DNA from 4 places in the Bradyrhizobium sp. 33ap4 genome. Region 3 is predicted to be linked to each of the others. Evidence: predicted binding sites of a transcription regulator. Region 3 holds the regulator's gene; each other region holds the start of a gene.
The links. Region 3 encodes LexA, which represses DNA repair genes until DNA is damaged. Its sites were predicted from a motif close to TGTTCNNNNTGTGTTCNG; they were not measured.

Region 1: Q2M23_RS10835 (ribonuclease T2 family protein) is a predicted target of LexA. The motif match lies at 3,469-3,486, and genes of this name have one in related genera.
Region 2: uvrA (excinuclease ABC subunit UvrA) is a predicted target of LexA. The motif match lies at 2,150-2,167, and genes of this name have one in related genera.
Region 4: Q2M23_RS04690 (ImuA family protein) is a predicted target of LexA. The motif match lies at 1,639-1,656, and genes of this name have one in related genera.

What each region holds. Positions count from the first base shown of each region.
Region 1 covers NZ_JAUMTJ010000011.1:68,707-74,021, forward strand. The annotation lists gene uvrC (excinuclease ABC subunit UvrC) at 1-7, opposite strand, end outside; gene Q2M23_RS10820 (outer membrane protein) at 274-897, shown strand; gene Q2M23_RS10825 (cold-shock protein) at 1,171-1,383, opposite strand; gene Q2M23_RS10830 (23S rRNA (adenine(2030)-N(6))-methyltransferase RlmJ) at 1,645-2,505, opposite strand; gene Q2M23_RS10835 (ribonuclease T2 family protein) at 2,739-3,425, opposite strand; gene Q2M23_RS10840 (hypothetical protein) at 3,540-4,016, opposite strand; gene Q2M23_RS10845 (hypothetical protein) at 4,183-4,482, shown strand; gene Q2M23_RS10850 (DUF3617 domain-containing protein) at 4,526-5,056, shown strand; gene Q2M23_RS10855 (hypothetical protein) at 5,214-5,315, opposite strand, start outside.
Region 2 covers NZ_JAUMTJ010000041.1:1,284-6,598, forward strand. The annotation lists gene uvrA (excinuclease ABC subunit UvrA) at 1-2,063, opposite strand, end outside; gene Q2M23_RS28145 (outer membrane protein) at 2,432-3,091, opposite strand; gene Q2M23_RS28150 (outer membrane protein) at 3,349-4,095, opposite strand; gene Q2M23_RS28155 (single-stranded DNA-binding protein) at 4,545-5,039, shown strand; gene Q2M23_RS28160 (DUF2306 domain-containing protein) at 5,299-5,315, shown strand, end outside.
Region 3 covers NZ_JAUMTJ010000003.1:94,200-99,514, forward strand. The annotation lists partial or broken gene Q2M23_RS03335 (ComEC/Rec2 family competence protein) at 1-1,140, shown strand, start outside; gene Q2M23_RS03340 (hypothetical protein) at 1,137-1,364, opposite strand; gene Q2M23_RS03345 (hypothetical protein) at 1,510-1,938, opposite strand; gene lexA (transcriptional repressor LexA) at 2,195-2,899, opposite strand; gene glp (gephyrin-like molybdotransferase Glp) at 3,143-4,354, opposite strand; gene Q2M23_RS03360 (HAD family hydrolase) at 4,381-5,007, opposite strand.
Region 4 covers NZ_JAUMTJ010000004.1:144,402-149,716, reverse strand. The annotation lists gene Q2M23_RS04695 (UdgX family uracil-DNA binding protein) at 24-1,472, opposite strand; gene Q2M23_RS04690 (ImuA family protein) at 1,802-2,635, shown strand; gene Q2M23_RS04685 (DNA polymerase Y family protein) at 2,526-4,175, shown strand; gene Q2M23_RS04680 (error-prone DNA polymerase) at 4,172-5,315, shown strand, end outside.

The sequences.
Region 1 (5,315 bases), on a different contig from region 3:
GAACCATGGGCCGTAAACTAAGTGCTTGGGCGAGCGGTCGCCAGCGTTGACGGCACCTACAAAAAGCACCTCGATTGCAGGAGGTTACCGGCCCCGCACGGGCGCCGGGAAGGGGTGCGTAACACCTTGTTAAGACTGATGAGCGGGCCGGTAACCGGGCTTAACAGCCCTTTAACTTAAAACTCTCGATAAACCTTAGCGAAAAAAGTGGAATTCCGTAACCACGCCGGCCCTCGCCGGCGGGCGGCGGCAGTTGCGTTCTGGAGAGTACCAATGACCCGGTTTGTTGCGCGTGCGCTGGCACTGATCGTTGCAGGCTGGACGACCTCGGCCGCGTCGGCCGACCTCAATTACGGATCGCCCTATACCGTCTATCAGCCGCTCAATGCCTATAGCTGGGCCGGCCCCTATCTCGGCGGCAATGTCGGCTATGGCTGGGGCTCGGTGGAGAACAACCCGACCAAGCCGTCCGGTTTCGTCGGCGGTGTACAGGCCGGCTACAACTTCCAGAACGGCTCCCCCTGGGTGTTCGGTATCGAGGCCGATATCCAGGGCACCACAGCCGACGACCGGTTCGCGCCGTGGAAGTTCTCCAACCCGTGGTTCGGCACGGTGCGCGGCCGCGCCGGCTATGCGGTCAATAACGTGCTGTTCTACGCGACCGGCGGTCTCGCCTTCGGCGAACTGCGCGGCGAGACGTTCGGCATCACGGAGAGCCACACCAATGCGGGCTTCACCGTCGGTGCCGGCGCCGAAATGGGCTTTGCCCCGCACTGGAGCGCCAAGATCGAGTATCTCTACGTCGACCTTGCCAACAGCAATTTCACGATCACCGGTGGCGTGTCGAACGGCTACAGCTTCAGCCTGGTTCGCGCCGGCATCAACTATCACTTCTGAGAACAAGAAAACGTCGACCATCAACTCCCGGCCGCGCCTAGCGCGGCCGGGTTTTTCTTTGTGTTGATGATCTCAACGTCGCGCATGCGACATGCATGCCGCGGCGTGCGCGAATCCAATCGGTGGGCCGCACGTGTGGGATATGCGGCTCCGCCGGTCGCGTCCGCATCATGCAGGTGGTCATCCAGCGAGCGCCAGCCACGCGCTCGGCAGCCAACTCACACGCAACGCCTCATTCGGTGTTCATTCCGAGCCGCGCATCGCGAGCGCTCGTCATGAGACCACCAGGTTGACCGCCTTCGGGCCCTTGCCCTTCTTGTCGGGCTCAACCTCGAACGTAATGCGTTGTCCTTCAGTCAGGTCCTTCAATCCTGCACGCTCGACAGCTGTGATGTGAACGAACACATCGCGGCCGCCATCATCAGGCTTGATGAAGCCGTAGCCACGCTCTCCGTTGAAGAACTTGACTGTCCCAGTCATGGCCATCGGGAAACTCCTCCCCCGTATTGCTCCACCGCTACGCGCACGCCGCGTAGCGGTTGACCGACATTCGCTTGTCGGAAGCTTGGCCACCTGAACAGGCCGGCGTCACGCCGCCGGTCTGCCTGGATTTATTTCGGCCTTGTCACTCCGCCGCAACCATTCGCGGAAGCGGAACGTAAAGCCAGTCGTAACAGGATGAGCATAATACGGTTCCGCGCAAATTGCCTATGCTCAAAATTGAACTTTTCAGTAGGAGGTTGTCGATCATGGTTTAGGCGTCTCGAGTCTGAAGCGTCCCGCGCCGCCTTGACCGAGCGGCTTCTCGAGTTCGGGCAGGATGATCTTCAACTCATTCGCCAGCGTCCACGGCGGATTCACCAGCAAAAGCCCTGTGGAAACGAGGCCTGCGCCTGCTTCTTGCGGTGCCACACTGAATTCCAATCGCAGGCATTTGCCGGCGGGCCGGCTGCTTGCTGCTGCAGCAGCCACACTGCGCGTTAGCTCATCGGTGGCTCTCCGGGTTTTTACGGGGTACCACAAAAGATACGAGCCGGTCGGCCACTTCGCGTACGCTTCCGTGAAAGCACTGGCCAGCCGCTCGAACTCGTCCTTCGCTTCGAACGGCGGATCGATCAGCACCAGGCCGCGCCGTTCGTTCGGCGGCACGAATGCGGGCAGCGCCATCCAGCCGTCGAGATCGACGACGCGCGCTTGCGCGTCGCGTCGCAGCGCGTCGATCAGTTGTTTGCGCGCCGTCGGTTCGATCTCGCAGGCGGTGAGGCGATCTTGCGGACGCAGCAGCGCCCGCGCGATCAACGGCGAACCAGGATAGGCTTTCAGCTCGCCTTTCGGATTGAATGCTCTGACGATGTCGAGATAGGGCGCGATCAGCGGCAATGCCTGGTCGGAGAGCCGCGCCTGCATCAGCCGCGCGATGCCGGTGAGCCATTCGCCGCCGCGCTGCGCTTCGCTCGACGTCAAATCATAGAGACCGGCGCCGGCATGGGTGTCGATGACGCGGAACGGCGCCGGCTTGTCCTGCAGATAGGTGAGCATGCGCACCAGCACGATGTGCTTGATGACGTCGGCAAAGCTGCCGGCATGAAAGGCGTGACGGTAGTTCATGTGATGATCGTGCTGCGCTCCCAAAGGGTGCGCATGTTGTACTCGTCATGCCCGGGCTTGTCCCGGCCTTCGCTAAAGCTTCGGCGGGGGTAACGTCCGAGCTCGGCGAAGCCTTGGCGTAGCCGGCTCCCGGGCATCTGCGCCTTATCTTGCTTGTTTCGCGATGGCGCAGGTGGCCGGGACATGCTGCGCGACGACGCGCAGCGCGGGTCTGCCGGCCATGACCCAGAGTTTCAGCCGCCGCGAACCGGCGGCATCAGCACCTGATCGCGGCGGCAGGCGCGGCGGTCGATTTCCTCGCAGGAGCGGAATTGCAGATCCTTGCTGAGGCAGATCCGCACCTCGCTGAGCCGCTTGCTGTCGCAGGTCACCGAGATCGCGGAGTTGCTGAGGCCCGGATTGACCTTGATGAATGCCGTCTCCAGCTCGTCGGGCGCGACCGTCTTCGGCTCCGACAATTGCAGGAATTCCTCGGGGATCTTCACCGTGGCGCGGGCCTTGCGGATGGCTTCGAAATAGGCGCGCTCGCCGAGACCGGAGCAGGTGCCGTGCTTGTCCCACTCGTTGTAGATCAGCCCGGGCGCCGGCATCAGGTCGAGCATCGAGCTCATGATGCTGCGGGCGAGTCGCGGCGAAGGCCGCTGGCAGTATTCCGGAAAGCCCCGCTCATATTGCGGCCACAGGCCGTGCACCACGAAGGAATATGGCCGTCCGCCGCATTGCGCCTGCGTGCCGCGGCCGTTGTTGCCGCGCTCGCTCGCCGCCTCGCAGAACGAGGGCGACCACGACAGCGACAGCACATAGAAATCGAACTCACCGGGCGCATTCTGGCGGCGATCCTGGGCCGACGCCCCGACCGCACCGCACAGAATAATGGCAACCGAAATCAAAAATCGGGAAATCGTGTCCAACCGAGGCATCAAAACGCTCCCTCACTCGACCGCCCAGAGCCTAGCAGGCCGCGAGAACATTTCAAGAACAAAAAGCCGCCGTCCAAATGGCGGCGGCTCCTGCTTTAGCAATCTGGTCGGAGATCAGGGCCGCGCGGCCTTGCAGGACGGGTTATAGGTCCAGTTGCGGTCGAGCCCCGCGACGCACCATTCGACGCCCTGATTGATGCTGGCAAAGCCGCCGTCCTCGATGATCGAATAGTGCACCTTGCGCACTTTGCCGTCGCTCAGCATCGCCTCGCCCGTGCAATAACGGCGCGGGATATTGTCGGACTGCCAGGGGCGGAAGGCGGTTTCGTGAATCCCGTTGAAGCCGGTGATCACGAGCGGCGAATTCCAGAAGGTGGCTTCCTTTTCCTGGAATTGCGTGCTGATGACCGTCAGGGCCTTCTCGCATGGGGCCACATTGCCGTCATAGCGCGGGCCGGACAGCCAGAAGTTCATTTCGAGCGGATTGGCGGCTTGGGCCGTACCCCCGAAAGCCAGCAGGCCGACCACGAGTGCGGCGCCGAGGCCGAGCTTGCGGCCGAGTTTATTGCGGGAGTTGAACAGGTTGCGCATGGGAATCCACCCGATTATCCGATGCCGCGGACGGTGCCGCGAAGCCCCGGCAAGGTCAAGTGCAGGGCGGCAACACCTGCGGAGAAGTCCACTTTGGGGAGCCGGCTCGTTCTTTTCACGGTCGCCGGCGCACTCTATGTTGGCTCGAAGCGAAATGGAGTCTGCGATGCGAAGGAAATTGGCCGCGTGCTTGGTTGCCGTTTGCGGGATGCTGGCCGTTGTGCCGGCGCGGGCGGATTGGATGCAGCCGGTACCGCCGTTCAAGGGCAATGATACCGGCGGTATCATCGCCTATACGCTGGCGACCCAGAGCGACGCCCGGCAACTCGCAGTCGATCACTGCGCCTCCTACGGCAAGGTGGTTAAGTTCCTTGCGATGCAGAACTATCCGGGCGGCTACATCTCTTTCGCCTGTCGCTGGGTGCCCTATGGCGCAGCCCAGAGGCCGCTGCGCACGCTCTACTGAGCGCGCACCGGATATTTCGATCGTTCAGCCGGGAGCCGACCGCATGACCCGACAGCTTGCCTTGCTTGGTTCGGCTGTGTGCCTTGTCCTGTCCGCTGGCGCCGCAAGTGCCGTCGACCTGCCGATCCGCAAGGCCGGTCTGTGGGAGATGAAGATGGTGCGCACCGGCGGGCCGATGCCCGAAATCACCATGCAGCACTGCACCGACGAGACCACCGACAAGGAGATGAGCGCGGCGGCCTCGCCGATGGCCAAGGAAGTCTGCTCGAAGCAGGATATCCAGAAGACCGCGACCGGCTATGTCAGCGACAGCGTCTGCAGCGTCGCCGGCATGACGATGCAGAGCCATGCCGAGATCGTCGGCGATTTTAATTCCGCCTACACGGTGAAGAGCACCTCGCATGCCGAGGGCGGCGCGGCCGGCTCGCGCGACACCACGATGACCATCGAGGCGAAATGGCTCGGCGCCTGCAAGAGCGACCAGAAGGCCGGCGACATCATCATGCCCGGCGGCATGAAGATGAACGTCAAGGACATGGAAAAGCTGAAGGGCCTCCTGCCCAAGCAGAAGTAGCGCGCAGCGCATCCGGCTGTTGCCGCGCGCCTGAATGCATCGCCTCGCACGCTGAGAGGCTGCGCCGCTTGCCGCACCATCATTTCGAGTAGCTCGCGACAAAATTGCAAAGCAATCTTGCGCGGAGGCGATGTGCAATCCATCCGATCCCTCCCCGTCATCCCCGCGCAAAGGCGAAGCCTTTGCGCGGAGATGACGGTTCACCGCGTTCGTGCGCTCCTTGGCGCGCGATGACGTCGACGGGATGCAACATCATCGA
Region 2 (5,315 bases), on a different contig from region 3:
AGCGTCGATTTGCCGCCGCCGGAGACGCCGGTGACGCAGGTGAACAGGCCGAGCGGGATCTCGGCCGAGACGTTCTTGAGGTTATTGCCGCGGGCGTTGACGACCTTGATGGTGCGCCGATGGTTCGGCGGCCGCCGGTCGGGCACGGGCACCGAAAGCTCGCCGGTGAGGTACTTGCCGGTCAGCGATTTCGGGTTGCGCATGATCTGGTCGGGCGTGCCTTCGGCCACGATGTGGCCGCCATGCATGCCGGCGCCGGGCCCGATATCGAGCACATAGTCGGCGAGGCGGATCGCGTCCTCGTCATGCTCGACCACGACCACGGTATTGCCGAGGTCGCGGAGTCTCTTGAGGGTGTCGAGCAGGCGGGCATTGTCGCGCTGGTGCAGGCCGATCGACGGCTCGTCCAGCACGTAGAGCACGCCGGTGAGGCCCGAGCCGATCTGCGAGGCGAGGCGGATGCGCTGGCTCTCGCCGCCCGACAGCGTGCCGGAGGAGCGCGACAGCGTCAGGTAGTTCAGGCCGACGTCGAGCAGGAAGGTCAGGCGCTCGCGGATCTCCTTCAGGATCCGCGTTGCGATCTCGTTCTGCTGCGCGTTCAGCGCCTCCGGCACCGTCTCGAACCATTCGCCGGCGCGCTTCACCGAGAGCTCGGAGATCTCGCCGATATGCTTGCCGCCGATCTTGACGCACAGCGCCTCCGGCTTCAGCCGGTGGCCGTTGCAGCCGGCGCAGGGCACGTCGGAGAAATACTTGCCGAGCTCCTCGCGCGCCCACTCGCTCTCGGTCTCGCGGTAGCGGCGGTTGATGTTGGTGATGACGCCCTCGAACGGCTTCTTGGTGTCGTAGGAGCGGACGCCGTCCTCATAGGAGAACTTGATCTCGTCGTCGCCGGAGCCGTGCAGCAGCGCGTTCTGGACCTTCTTGGTGAGGTCCTTCCACTTGGTGTCGAGCGTGAACTTGTAGTGCTTGCCGAGCGCGGTCAGGGTCTGGATGTAGTAGGGCGAGGATGATTTCGCCCAGGGCGCGATCGCGCCCTTGCGCAAGGTCAGCTCCTTGTCGGGGATGACCAGGTCCTCGTCGATATGCTGCTCGACGCCGAGGCCGCCGCAGGCCGGACAGGCGCCATAGGGGTTGTTGAACGAGAACAGGCGCGGCTCGATCTCGGGGATCGTGAACCCGGAGACCGGGCAGGCGAACTTCTCCGAGAACAGGATGCGCTCGGGCCCGCTCTTGTCGTGGATTTTGGCGGTTTTCTTCTTGTCCTCTTTCTTGTCGTCCTGGGCGGCCGCCGCCGGCGCGTCGGCATATTCAATCACGGCGAGGCCCTCGGCGAGCTTCAGCGCGGTCTCAAAGCTTTCCGCGAGGCGCTGGGCGAGGTCGGGACGCACCACGATGCGGTCGACCACGACGTCGATGTCGTGCGGGAATTTCTTGTCGAGCGCCGGCGCCTCGGACAGTTCGTAAAAGGTGCCGTCGATCTTGACGCGCTGAAAGCCCTTCTTGAGGTACTCGGCGAGCTCCTTCTTGTACTCGCCCTTGCGACCTCGCACGACCGGCGCCAGCAGATAGAGGCGGGTGCCTTCCGGCAGCGCCAGCACGCGGTCGACCATCTGCGAGACGATCTGGCTCTCGATCGGCAGGCCGGTGGCCGGCGAATAGGGCACGCCGACGCGCGCCCAGAGCAGGCGCATGTAGTCGTAGATCTCGGTGACGGTGCCGACGGTGGAGCGCGGGTTCTTCGACGTGGTCTTCTGCTCGATCGAGATCGCCGGCGACAGGCCGTCGATCTGGTCGACATCCGGCTTCTGCATCATCTCGAGGAACTGGCGCGCATAGGCCGACAGCGATTCGACGTAGCGGCGCTGGCCCTCGGCATAGATGGTGTCGAACGCGAGCGACGATTTGCCGGAGCCGGACAGGCCGGTGAACACCACGAGCTTGTCGCGGGGAATCTCGACGTCGATGTTCTTCAGATTGTGTTCGCGCGCGCCACGGATCGTGATGGCGCGCGATGAGGAGCCGGCGTTCTGTTGGCGCTTCGCCTTGAGCACTTCATCCATAGCGACAGTTCCGGGCGCATGCTTGGCGCCTTTTGGGCGCGCATCGCCGGTGATGCCGGGACCTTGCGCCGATGGGGTGTGAAGACTGGAACGTAGGAAGAACGGTGGACAATTTCCAGTGCTGAGTCGCGTCCATCAACGGATAGTTTGCCTGATGGCAGCAGCCGTCAGCAGCGCCGGTTCCGCTAGAGCCTTTTCCCGCTTCGATGGGATCGGAACGGGAGCTCTGGATTCCTGCTGTGACGCGTTTTCTTGACGCGAACCGCAATTCACTTCGCTCGAAAACGCGCTTACGCAAAAAGGCCGGCGTTAGGCCGGCCTTTCAGTGCGATCTGACCGCCGATGGCGGTCAGGCAATTCGCTCAGGCTTAGTACTTGGCGACGATCGGGCCGCCGAAGTGATAGTTGACGCCGAACTGGGCGCTGTGCAGCTCGAGCGTACCGGACGGCACGCCGAAATAGTTCTCGCTGTCGAGGCTGCGATACAGGTATTCGCCCTTGATCGACCACTGCGGCGCGATGAACGCCTCGACGCCGGCGCCGACGGTCCAGCCGGAGTGAAAGTTGCTCTGCGAGGCGGTCACGCCGAGCGCGGTGACGCTGACCTCGTTGTTGGCCCAGGCGTAACCGCCGGTGCCATAGAACAGCACCTTGTCGACGGCGAAGCCGAGGCGGCCGCGCACGGTGCCGAGCGAGTCGATCTTGCTGCGGGCGGTGACGCCGAGCGCGGAGACCGATGCGTCGATGTCAGCGCCTGCGGCGTCGACCTCGAGGCCGTACACGATGTTGCCGGCTTGCCAGTTGTAGCCGATGGTGCCGCCGCCGAAGCCGCCTTCCATGCTCGGGGTGCCGGAGTTCTCGCTGGCGTAGCCGCCGAAGCCACCGACGTAGAAGCCGGTCCAGTTGTAGATCGCGGCCGGCGGCGGAGCCTTCACGTAAGGCGCGCGTGCCGCCATGTCGGCGGCCATTGCCGGTGCAAAAGCGCTCAGTGCAAACATGCCGGCCGAGGCCAGCAAAACAGTCCTCATTTTCAAAGTCCCAGTCCCATTTTCTTGTTGTCCCTTCAGATATCTTGAAGAGAGCGTCACAGCAGTGTCGCGTGACGTGCTGGTGCTTTACAGAGAAATGCCGGAACGTGTGTATCCGCGAAACCACAACGCACCGAAAACGGCCCCGGTGAGGTGCGCGTGCACACGCAACGAAAAAGCCGGCGCACAAACAGGCGCGCAAACAAAAAGGCCGGCGCGAGGCCGGCCTTTCGTCTGGATCAATCGGCCTGGCGCGATCAATAGCGCGCGACGACCGGACCACCCCACTTGTAGTTCACGCGGACGGTAACGAGGTCGACGTCCTGGCGATCGCGGATGGTGCTGTTCAGCGTGCCGTTGGGGGCGATCAGGTTATAGGTCTTGTCCTGCATGAACAGGTGGTCGTATTCGATGCCCGCGGTCCAGTTCGGCGCGAAGCCGACTTCGATGCCGGCGCCGACGGTGCCGCCCCAGCGGGTGTCGCTGGCGCTGCCGACCAGCACGCCGGTTGGGGTGAAGTAGGTGTTGAAGCGGTTGTCGGTCAGCGCCGCGCCGCCCTTGGCGTAGAGCAGCACGTTGTTGACGGCGTAACCGATCTGGCCGGTGAACAGGCCGAACGCGTCGATCTTGGACTGGTTGGTGAACAGGCCCGGGAAGATCGCGCTGTTGTTGCTGCCCTTCAGGTCAGCCCAGTCGCCCTGCGCTTCGAGGCCGAACACCCAGGCGCCAGCCTGCCAGCGATAACCGATCTGGCCACCGGCGACGCCGCCGGTTGCATCATGGCAACCATCTGATGCGAGGAAGATGCCGGCCGGGAGTTGGTCCCAGCAATTGTGGCTCGAGCCCCAGCCGCCGTTGGCGCCGATGTAGAAGCCGGTCCAGTCATAGATCGGGGCAACCACGGGCGGCGGCGCCTTGGTGTACGGGCGCGCAGCGAGATCGGCAGCCGCGGCAGGCGCAGCAAACGCAATCAGAGCAACCGTACCGAGCAAAAACTTCTTCATTATCAATCCCCCAGCACCCCGATCGGCTTCCAAACGGTCCCGAAGCACGATCCCAGACGCGAGCGCCCGCGCCATGGTTGGAGCTATACGCTGATTCAACCGCAAACGCAGTCTCCCAAATGCAACACTCGCGGGAGAAGTATCGATAAGGCAAGCTGCTGATTTGTTTGTTATTCTCCTAAATCTTGCTGCCGAGCGTCGGCCTGCACCGAGATCGACTGCCGCTCCGACGGCACTGGCCGCTTCTACGGATGGTTGTGGCGAACAAAACTGGAACGACGCCGGATCCGATGCTATATCTCGAATATCGTGGATAACCGGCGCGACGGCAAAGGCGGCGAGCCGGCACCGGCGTATAGGGTCATCCACGACGCCTGCGACGTAAGTGGCGAAGGTTGAGAGTGGCGGCCGAATGTCCGGACGCCCGGTTTTTGAGTGGAGATGATGCGATGGCGGGAAGCGTGAACAAGGTGATCCTGGTGGGAAACCTCGGCAAGGATCCGGAAATCCGGCGGACGCAGGACGGCCGTCCGATCGCAAACCTTTCCATCGCCACCTCGGAAACCTGGCGCGACAAGGGCACCGGCGAGCGCAAGGAAAAGACAGAGTGGCACCGCGTCGTGATCTTCAACGAGGGCCTCTGCAAGGTCGCCGAGCAGTATCTGAAGAAGGGCGCCAAGGTGTACATCGAGGGGCAGTTGCAGACCCGCAAATGGACCGACCAGAGCGGCGTCGAGAAGTACTCGACCGAAGTCGTGCTGCAGGGCTTCAACTCCAACCTCACCATGCTCGACGGGCGTGGCGGTGGGGGCAGCAGCTTCTCCGATGATGGCGGCAGCGATTTCGGTTCGGCCGGACCGGTCAGCTCGGCGCCGCGCCGCGCCGTCGCCGCGGGTGGTGGCAGCAGCCGCAACAGCGACATGGACGACGACATCCCGTTCTGAGCAGCGGTCGCGCTTCCGTCGATTCCGTCAGGCGCCGTTCCGTGAAGATCATTTCCCGGAACGGTCGTTGCGATCGGCACCAGCAATTTCCTCGTGTGGAATATGAGGATAACCCGGTAACTCTCTGTCAGAACGTCGGTGGTTCGACGCAAAGGGATGCGGGTTCCCTGGACTTTGACACAGCCTGATGTAAATGATATTTACATTTGGCTGCGGCATTTGATGCTTGGCCGCGAGCTTCACCCGAGGGCCGGCCATCATGAGCCTCGCGCCATT
Region 3 (5,315 bases):
ATCACCTTTCGCACGCTGGCGGTGGCAGCGCTGATCGTGCTCGCGATCGCGCCGGAGGCGCTGGTGCATTCCAGTTTCCAGATGTCGTTCGCCGCGACGCTCGGGCTGGTGGCGCTGGTGCAGATCGGGCTGCCGAACCTGCTGGCGTCGCCCGACCATTCGGCGACCGCGCGCGTCGCGCTGTGGGGCGGGCGCGAGCTCACGATGCTGATGCTGGCCTCGCTGGTGGCGGGGCTGGGGACGACGCCCTATGCCGCATTCCATTTCCACCGCGTGACGCCCTACGGGCTGCTCGCCAACCTCGCGGCGATGCCGGTGGTCTCGGCGGTCGTGATGCCGGCCGGCCTGCTGGGGCTCGTCGCCATGCCGTTCGGCTTCGACGGCGTGTTCTGGGCGATCATGGGTCTTGGCATCGACTGGATGATCCTGGTGACGCAATGGGGCGCCGCACTCCCGGGCGCGGTCGGCCGCATGGCGGCGTTCGGCATCGGGCCGCTGATCGCAGCGAGCGCCGGCATCATCCTGCTCGGGCTGCTGCGCACGCCGCTGCGCTGGTCAGGTGCGGTGCTGCTGCTGGTGGCCTCGGTCTGGGCGCTCAGGGTGCCGCAGCCGGACGTGCTGATCTCGGGCGACGGCCGCAATGTCGCGGTGCGTGGCGGTGATGGACGGCTGCATCTAATGCACAGCGCCAAGGATGCATTTTTGGTCAAGGAGTGGCTGGCGGCGGACGCCGACGCGCGCACCGCCACCGATGCGTCGCTCGGCGAGGGCGTCTCCTGCGATGCCAGCGGCTGCGTGACCCAGGGACCCGGCGGCGCCTTCGTCGCGCTGGCGACCCGGCCGGAGGCCCTAGTGGACGACTGCGAGCGCGCAGGCCTGATCGTGACGGCGCGGCCGGCGCCGCAGGGCTGCGCGGCATCGGTGATCGATGCCGAGCGGCTGCGCCGCCACGGCGCGCTGGTGCTGCGACGGAGCAGGGACGGCTACGTCGTCGATGCGGTCAAGCCCGGCGGGATCGACCGGCCGTGGTCGCCGGCGGTTCCCGGCGACGGCGAGAGCGAGACGACGCTACGCGCCCCCGCGCCGCGGCCTGCGGTGGATGCGACGCCGGCCGAGACCGATCTGCAGGGCGATGATTAGCCGTGGTCCGGCAAGGGCGCGCTCGGCAGCTCGAACAGGCCGAGATGGTATTCGTCGGAGTCGGGGCCGGCGTCGGGCTTCTTGACGAGAGTGAAGGAAGCCTCGGGAAATTGCTCCCAGACTTTCAGGTCGTCGGCCGTTACCGTCAGCCAACCGAACCGGAACATGTAGCGGCCCGGTTCCGTGACGCGTCCAGCCTTTTGCCATGTGACCTTATCGACCACCGCGCACGTCCTCCGTACCCGATGATGCGCCAAGGTGCCGGCCGACGCAAATCTCCTTCTGCGCCCCGGAAGCGGGAGTCCGGGGTCGCCCGAAATTGCTTAGGTCATCCGCCGCCGAACAGCTCATTCCACGGCGACGATGCGCTCAACCCAAAAACAGCGTTGCGAATGCGGAAGGCCGCCGCTCCACAACCTTCGGCTTCTGCTCGACCGGCGGATGCAGCGCCGGCAATTGCAGCACGCTGACGCGCTGTCCCTCGACCAGCTGGGTCACCAGCACATGGCTGCCGTCGGGGAATTCGACCGCATCATGATGCCGATCGGGCACGTCGGGCTCGACTTCGTTGAATACGCCGACGCGATAGTTCAGCGTCTTGGTCCAGATCCAGCGGCTGTCGTAGCGAACGTTCTCGGCGAAAGCGAGCTCGGTGCCCGGCAGCATGCAGACCGCGACAGTGGGGTCATTCTCCGAAGCAAAGCCGCGGGTCGACGTGCCGCGGAACGTCGTCGTGATCAGCGTCTCTCCGACAATGGCGGGGCGCGATGCCACGGCGTGCAGACTATAGTCACACATCGGATGGCTCCTCATTTCGAGGTAGCGACCCGTGCCTCTCCTTGAGGCATTAGGGCCTCTACCAGAGTGGACGATAGCGAACGAGCGTCTGCTCGTTTCTGGGCGATTGTACGACTGGTCCGAGATCGCTCCGATCACAAACACGCGACGCTGCGCGAGAGGTATCGGAGCGCATCGGGCAGGCCGTACGCTACACTATCATGCAAGGAACGATCCGACGTGTTGCTCGTTCCCGGCCGCCGCAAGTATTTGCAATTCAGTATTTGCGATAAAGGCCGATCAGCTTGCCCTGGATGCGGACCCGGTTCGGCGGCAGGATGCGCACTTCATAGGCGGTGTTGGCCGGCTCGAGCGCGATCGATGCGCCGCGGCGGCGGAAGCGCTTCAGGGTCGCTTCCTCCTCGTCGATCAGCGCCACCACGATGTCGCCGGTATTGGCGACGTCGTTGCGCTGGATCAGCGCCATGTCGCCGTCGAGGATGCCGGCATCGACCATCGAGTCGCCGCGTACCTCGAGCGCGTAGTGCTCGCCGGCGCCGAGCATGTCGGGCGGCACGCTGATGGTGTGGCTGCGGGTCTGCAGCGCCTCGATCGGCGTACCGGCGGCGATCCGGCCCATCACGGGGACCGCGACCGGACGGTTGCCGTCGTCCTCGGCAATCGGCGGCGTGCTGGCGCGCCGGCCGAGGGTGCCTTCGATGACGCTGGGCGTGAAGCCGCGGCGACCGTTGCCGCCGCCGGCCGAGAGTTCGGGCAGCTTGATGACCTCGATGGCGCGGGCGCGGTTCGGCAGACGGCGGATGAAGCCTCGCTCCTCCAGCGCAGTGATCAGGCGGTGGATACCGGACTTCGAGCGCAGGTCGAGCGCATCCTTCATCTCGTCGAAGGAGGGCGGTACGCCGGCCTCTTTCAGACGTTCATTGATGAAACGCAGTAGTTCGTACTGTTTGCGCGTGAGCATCTCGAGTATTCCCCCGGTTGATAGCGTCGTTCGATTCCGAGACTCTTCTGGTGGGGCCTGCAGGCCGGGCCTGACCTCAGGAGCATGTGCTCGATGCACCTGCTTCCATGCAGCTTCCCGAATGTAGACACCAGCACTCGAAACAAATCATGAACGGACACTATATGTTCGATATGTGTTCCGCAACCACTTAATTTCCGGTGAACGTGTCGGGCAACGCACAATCGGCGGGGCGCGAAAACCCTATTCGGGCAGTGTCAGGATCTCGCATTCGCTGCCTTCGACGGCCGCCGCCGCGAACGGCGGGCGCACGAGAAGTGCCCGTGCCGCAGCGAGATTCCCGAGCAACGACGAGTCCTGCTGCGTCACCGGCGTTGCGATCAACGTGCCGTCCTCGCGCGCTTCGAGCCGTGCACGCAGATAGTCCTCGCGCTGGTCGTTGGCGGCGAGGTCGCGGCCGAGCAGGGCGCTCGTGCGGCGATGATGAATCACTTTCCGGCCGCTCAGCGCCCGAATCAACGGCACCAGGAACAGGAAGGCGCAGACATAGGACGACACCGGATTGCCGGGCAGGCCGATCACCCTCATCGCGCCGAGCCGGCCATGCATCATCGGCTTGCCGGGCCGCATCGCAATCCGCCAGAACGTCATGTCGACGCCCTCGGCTTCCAGCGACCGCTTGACGAGATCGTGGTCGCCGACCGAGGCGCCGCCTGTCGTGATCAGGACATCGGCACCGGCCTCGCGCGCCCGGCGGATGCCCGCCGTGGTCGCCTCCACCGTGTCGGCGGCAACGCCGAGGTCGACGGTCTCGGCGCCCTCGGCGCGCGCCAGCGCCCGCAGCGCGTAGCCGTTGGAATAGACGATCTGGCCGGGGCCGGGCTGCGAGCCCGGCATCACCAGCTCGTCGCCGGTCGCCAGCACCGCGACCTTCGGGCGGCGGCGCACCGCAAGTCCCGGATAGTTCATGGCGGCCGCCAGCGACAGCGCGCGGTCGGACAGGCGGCTGCCGCCGGCGAGCAGCACCTCGCCCTCACGGAAGTCGACCCCAGCCGGGCGGATGTGCCGCCCGACGCTGGCGGCCTCCGTGATCGTGATGTGGTCGCCGTCGACGGCGGTGTCCTCCTGGATGATCACCGCGTCGGCGCCATTGGGGATCACGCCGCCGGTGAAGATCCGCACCGCCTCGCCGGCGCCGACCGTCCGGTCGAACGGCCGGCCGGCGGCGACTTCGCCGATCACCTTGAGCCGGGCCTTTAGATCAGCCGCATCGGCGGCGCGCACCGCATAGCCGTCCATCGCCGACATCGGCTGCGGCGGCTGGGTGCGGAGCGCCGCGAGGTCGTGCGCAAGCGTGCGGTGGTAGGCGGCATCGAGCGCGACCATCTCCTCCGGCAGCGGTTCGGCGCCGGCGAGGACGGCGGACAGGGCATCGGCAACCGGCATCAGGGCCACGCTCAGAGTTCCTCAATTCCTAGTCTTCAAATTCCAAGTGCGGTCAAAGCCCTTGCCACGTCATCCGTCGATGTCACGTGGATAGCATAAAGGCCGCGGGCCCGCGCACCTTCGATATTGGCGGCCAGGTCGTCGAAAAACAGGATCCGCGACGCCGGCACGCCGATGGCTTTTACCACATGATCATAGGCCTCGGCGTCGGGTTTGCGGAAGCCGATGCTCGAGGACAGGAAGACGTTGCGGAAATGGCTGAGCAGCTCGGCATGGGTGACCGAGAAATGCGCGACATGGGCCGGATTGGTGTTGGAGAAGGCGTAGAGCGGCATCCGCTTGGCGGCCGCCGCGAGCAGCGGGGCGATGCCCGGCATCTCGCCGGTGAAGATCGCATTCCAGCCTTCGAGGAACTGGGCGTCCGTGATGTTGATGCCGAGCGTCCGGCGCAGATTCTCGAAGAATGCCGCGTCGTCGATCCGGCCGATCTCATGATGCTTGAAACTGTCGTCGACGACAAAGCGCGTGGCGAGCTCGGCGGGCGCACACCCGGCATGCTGCGCCCAGTGCGCCATCACCTTGTCAAAGTTGATGTCGAGCACGACGCGGCCGATATCGAACAGCAGCACGTCGACGGAGTTGGGAGTGAATTGCGAGGTCATTGCATGAAACCGTGTACGAGAATTGCGGGCAGGCGGCAATGTCCTCGATTTCAGTGACCGGTGTGTGGATTGTACGTGGCGTTGCATCCATCGCGAGACTGTTCCCGCGCACACCACCGTCGTCCCGGCGAAGGCCGGGACCCATAACCACCGCATTTGATCAGGAACGGGATCGTGGCCCCAGCGTCGCGCAACAATTGAGATTGGGGTAAGGGGTCCCGGCCTTCGCCGGGACGACGGCGGGTGTCGTCGCTTGTGCGTCAAACATCCGCATTCTCGCGACATGTCTGTCCGAGCCTTGCTCTTCG
Region 4 (5,315 bases), on a different contig from region 3:
AGGTTCCGCTGGTTTTGCGGAACTCAAGCTGCATCGACTGATCTGCGCAACTGATGTGCGGCGATTTTCAGGTCGTCGATAAAGCGCTGATATTCCAGCGCCTTGGCTTTTTCATCCGGCAGCCGCAACAGATAGGACGGGTGCACAGTGACGAGCACCTTGGTTCCGTCGTGGTCGATCAGATGGCCGCGGTTCTTGTTGATCGGCGTGATCTTGCCGAGCACGCTCTGCGCGGCGGTGGCGCCGAGCGCCATCACGAGGTCCGGCTTGATGGTGGCGAGCTCGCGCTCATACCACTGGCGGCAGGCGCGGATCTCCGGTGTGCTCGGCTTCTGGTGCAGCCGGATCTTGCCGCGCGGCACAAATTTGAAGTGCTTCACTGCATTGGTGACATAGACCTTGCGGCGATCGATGCCGGCTTCCTGCAGCGCTCGATCGAGCATCTGGCCGGCCGGTCCGACGAAGGGGTGGCCTGCGAGATCTTCCTTGTCGCCGGGCTGCTCGCCGACCAGCATCAGCGTTGCGCTTTGCGGTCCCTCGCCGAACACGGTCTGGGTTGCGTCTTTCCACAGCGGGCAGGCGCGGCAATCGGCGGCCTCCTCGCGCAAGGCCGCGATGGTGTCGTGAGCTTGCCTGCCTTGAACTTGCTTGCCTTGAACTTGCTTGCGGGGCATCGGCGTATCCTGCCGCTTCTGCGGCTCGGCCGCCTTGCGTGCGATGAAGGGGCCGCTGGTCATGCGCATTGCGTCTTCGATCAGAGGCTTAATGATCGAGTCCTCGGGCAGGTTCCTCCAATAGGCTTGCGGCATCTCCATCACTTTCAGCCGTGCGGGATTGAAGCGGCCGTTGTCGTGACGCCGCCAGGCCTCCTCGAGCCGGTCCTCGGTCGGCACTTCGGATTTGGCGACGCCCGGCGTGATCGAGATCGCGTGCCCGTCCCAATGTGCGCAGACGTCGGGGGTCAGGATCGACCACGGCATGTCGGCGAAGCGGCTGGCGAAGAACGGCGCGGCAAGCTCGACGATGTGATGCTCCGGCTCGAACCATGCGACGTAATGCGCCGTCCGCTCGCGGCCGATCTCGCGGAAGCGCAGATGCGCATGCATCCTGTCGATATCGACATAGACCGCGCGCGCCATCGCGTGGACCTCGGCGATATCGGGATCATCGGTCGCACTGAGCAGATCGTGACGGCTGCGCAGCCGCCACAGCAGGCGATAGAGCAGGGCAAAGCGTTCGTCACTGCGATGCAGGATCGCGGCCTTTGCGAGCTCGACGAATTTGGCCGACACATTGAACCGAGCCTGCGGCGTATCCGGCAATTCATTCACGCAGGATGCCGACGACAATTCGTCGTCGCTGCGTACGGTCCATGTGATCTCCGCGGGCTTCACATCGTTCAGCGCCAATCGCCGCGCGGCCTTGCGCCAGCCCTCGAAATCGGTGTCGTTGTCGAGCACGATGATGCGCATGCGATTGCTCCGTTTCCGTCACGCCGTCATTTTCGGGGCCTGCGTGCCTGACTTGCGGAAGATCAGGGCCTGTCCGGTTCGGCGGCTGCTGAATCCCATTGATTCCACTCATGAATCGATGATCTCACCAATCCGATTGACTCCGCGGGCCCTGTTAGCTTTATATTAGAACATATCATGAACAAATGAGCCAGTCCCTGGTTCTCTGTTCAGACCAGTGACGGCCTCAAATTTTGGTTGGAAGGAGCGGCGCATATGCCGGAGCGCGATCAGCAAAAGTGGTCGCCGGTTTTGCGTCCGATCGCGCTCCTCTTTTTTAAGAAAGGCGCATGATCTTGTCGCCAAACCGCTCACACTTTGGCGGATCATGCGCCGCCGCACGCATAGGTACGCTTGCGTCTCTGCGCGGCAGCATCGCGCGTATCGAGGCGTCATCGGATGCGGCGATGCCGAACCGCGTCGCGCTCGGCCATGCCGGCGCGGATGCGATGCTGCGCGGCGGGCTTGCGCCGGCGGCATTGCACGAGGTGTTCGCGGCCGGCCATCAAGGCGGCGCGGCGACCGGCTTCATTGCGGGGCTCGCCGGACGGCTGTCGGCACGCAAGCCGCTGGTCTGGGTGCGGCAGGATTTTTCCGATCGCGAAAACGGCGCGCTATCGATGCGCGGGCTTGCCGAGCTCGGCCTCGATCCGCGCCTCTTGGTCACGGTGCGCGCTGCCGATGTCGATAGCGGCCTGCGCGCCGCGGCCGACGCGCTCGCCTGCGATGCGCTCGGCGCGGTCGTGCTCGAGGTCTGGGGCCAGGCGCGCCAGCTCGATCTCGTCGCCAGCCGCAAATTGACCCTGGCCGCGCAGGCCTCCGGCGTCACCGCGCTGGTGCTGCGGATCGCGGCAACCCCGATCCCCTCGACCGCGGAGACGCGCTGGATCGTGCGCGCGGCGCATTCGCCGCCGGGCAATGCCGCGAGCGTGTGGGGCGCGCCGCGCTTCGAGGCCGAACTCGTGCGCAATCGTCATGGCCCTGTCGGGCGATGGATCATGGAATGGAAATGTGATGAGTGCCAATTCAGTGAACCGTCGGCGTATTCTCAGCCTGTGGCTGCCACGCCTGCCCATCGACCGCATCAAGCGCAAGCTCGCGCAGGACATCGCCTCGCAAGCTGATGCACGGGAGGTGGCAGGGCTCCCTCTCCCGCAAGCGGGAGAGGCGAAGAAAGCAGAACTCCCCAGCGTCGTCGTCGCAAAAGACCACAACGCCATCCTGCTGCACGCGATCGACGAGGCCGCGGTGCGCGCCGGGCTGTCGATCGGGCTGCCGCTCGCCAATGCGCGGGCGATCTGTCCGGAGCTCACGGTCTATGATGCCGATCCCGCCGCCGATCTGAAGACGCTGAACGACATCGCCGGCTGGTGCGACCGCTTCACGCCGCTGGTCGCGCTCGATCTGCCTTACGGTCTGTTTCTCGACATCACCGGCTGCGCGCATCTGTTCGGCGGCGAGCGAGCGCTGCTACAGACCGTGACGGGGGCGCTGAGCCGGCGCGGCTTTGCCGTCAGCGCGGCCATTGCCGGCACCTCGATCGCGGCGCGTACGCTGACGCGCACCGCCTCGGGCAAGATTGTCGCCGATGGCGAGGAGGCGGCGGCGGTCGGCCCGCTGCCGGTGTCGGCGCTCGGTGCCGATGCCGCTGTCACCACCGGCCTGCGCCGCGCCGGCTTGAAGACCATCGGCGATGTCGCCTCGCGCGCGCCGCACGAAATCTCGGCGCGGTTCGGTGCGGCCTTCACCACCTTGCTCAGCCACGCGCTCGGGCAGGGCGATGCCCCGATCAGCCCGCGCAAGCCGCTGCCCGATTACATCGTCGAGAAGCGTTTCCCCGAGCCGATCGCGACCGACACCGTGATCGCGCTGACGCTCTCAAGCCTTGCCAAGATGCTGGTTGCGGCGATGGACAAGCAGGGCAAAGGTGCGCGGCAGCTGGAAGCGAGCTTCTTCCGCACCGACGGTGCGGTGCGCGCGATCATGGTCGAGACCGGGCGTCCGGTGACGCGGCCCGAGATGATCGATCGCCTGTTCCGCGAGCGGCTCGATGCGCTGAATGATCCGCTCGATCCCGGCTTCGGCTTTGATCTCATTCGCCTCGCCGCAGGGCGTACCGAGATCGTGGTACAGCAGCAGCGCGATCTCGACGCCACCATACACGACAATGACGAGCTCTCGGCGCTGATCGACCGCATCGCCGCCCGCATCGGCGGAAAACGCGTCGTCGTGCATCTGCCGCTGGAGAGCCACATCCCCGAACGATCGGCGCTCGCGCTGCCGGCGCAGCATCATCTGGCCGCGGCCAGCGCCGCCGCCTGGCCGGAGCACGTTGCGAGCGAACCACCGCTGCGTCCCTTGCGGCTATTCGAGCAGCCCGAACCGATCAAGGTGCCGTTCGCGACCGTGCCCGACGGTCCGCCGCATCAATTCACCTGGCGGCGCGCGCAGCACGAGGTGGTGCGGGTCGAGGGCCCCGAGCGCATCGCGATGGAATGGTGGAAGCAGGACGGCGCGTCGCTGACGCGCGATTATTTCCGCGTCGAGGATGCCGAAGGCCAGCGCTTCTGGATCTTTCGCGACGGTCTCTACGAGAGCGAGCTGCGCGACGAGGAGGGCAAGCCCGTTCCGGCCAACTGGTATGTGCATGGGCTGTTCGCATGAGCGCACCTCCACCTGATTATGCCGAGATCGGCATCACCAGCAATTTCTCCTTCCTGCGCGGCGGTTCCGATCCGCGCGCCTATGTGCATCAGGCGAGCGAACTCGGGATTCCCGTGATCGGGCTCGCCGATCACAACACGCTGGCCGGCGTGGTGCGCGCCTGGAAGGAGCTCGACAGCGAGAAGGTTGCCCATCCGCCAAAGCTTTTGATCGGCGCCCGCATCGTCTTCATCGACTCTACGCCCGACATCCTGGTCTATCCGCGCGATCGCGCCGCCTATGGCCGGCTGTGCCAGCTCCTGACCCGCGGCAAGCGCGGCGACGACATCGTGCGGATCGAGAAAGGCGAGTGCCATCTGAAGCTCGCCGACCTCCTCGACTTCGTCGAGGGGCAGCTCCTGGTGCTGGCGCTGCCGCATCGCTTTGAGGAGGCAGGCACGCTCGATCTGCTTGCAAAGCTGAAGGCAAGCGCCGCCGACGGCGTCTGGCTCGCCGCAAGCCTGCTCTATCGCGGCGACGACAGGCGCCGCCTCGCGCGGCTGCATGGCCTCGCCACCGACGCCGGTGTGCCGCTCATCGCCACCAACGAGGTGCTCTATCACCATCCGGCGCGCCGCCCGCTGCAGGACGTGCTGACCTGCATCCGCGAAAAGACCACGATCGAGGCGGTCGGCCGCAGGCTCGAGGCCAATGCCGAGCGGCATCTCAAGCCAGCGCATGAAATGATCAGGCTGTTTCGCGATCTGCCGGACGCGATCGCGGAAACCATGCGCTTTGCTGCACGCATCTCTTTCTCGCTCGACCAGCTCAAATATCAGTATCCCGACGAGCCGGTGCCGCCGGGCAAGACCGCGCAGCAGCATCTGGAAGATTTGACCTGGGCCGGTGTCGACAAATATTTCGGCGGCGAGATCGACGAAAAGCTTCGCACCACCCTGAACAAGGAGCTCGCGCTGATCGCCGAGCTGAAATACGCGCATTACTTCCTCACCGTGCACGACATCGTGCACTATGCGCGCAGCCAGAACATCCTGTGCCAGGGACGCGGCTCGGCAGCCAATTCCGCGGTCTGCTTCGTGCTTGGCGTCACCTCGGTCGATCCGACCAAGGTCGATCTGTTGTTCGAGCGCTTCATCTCCA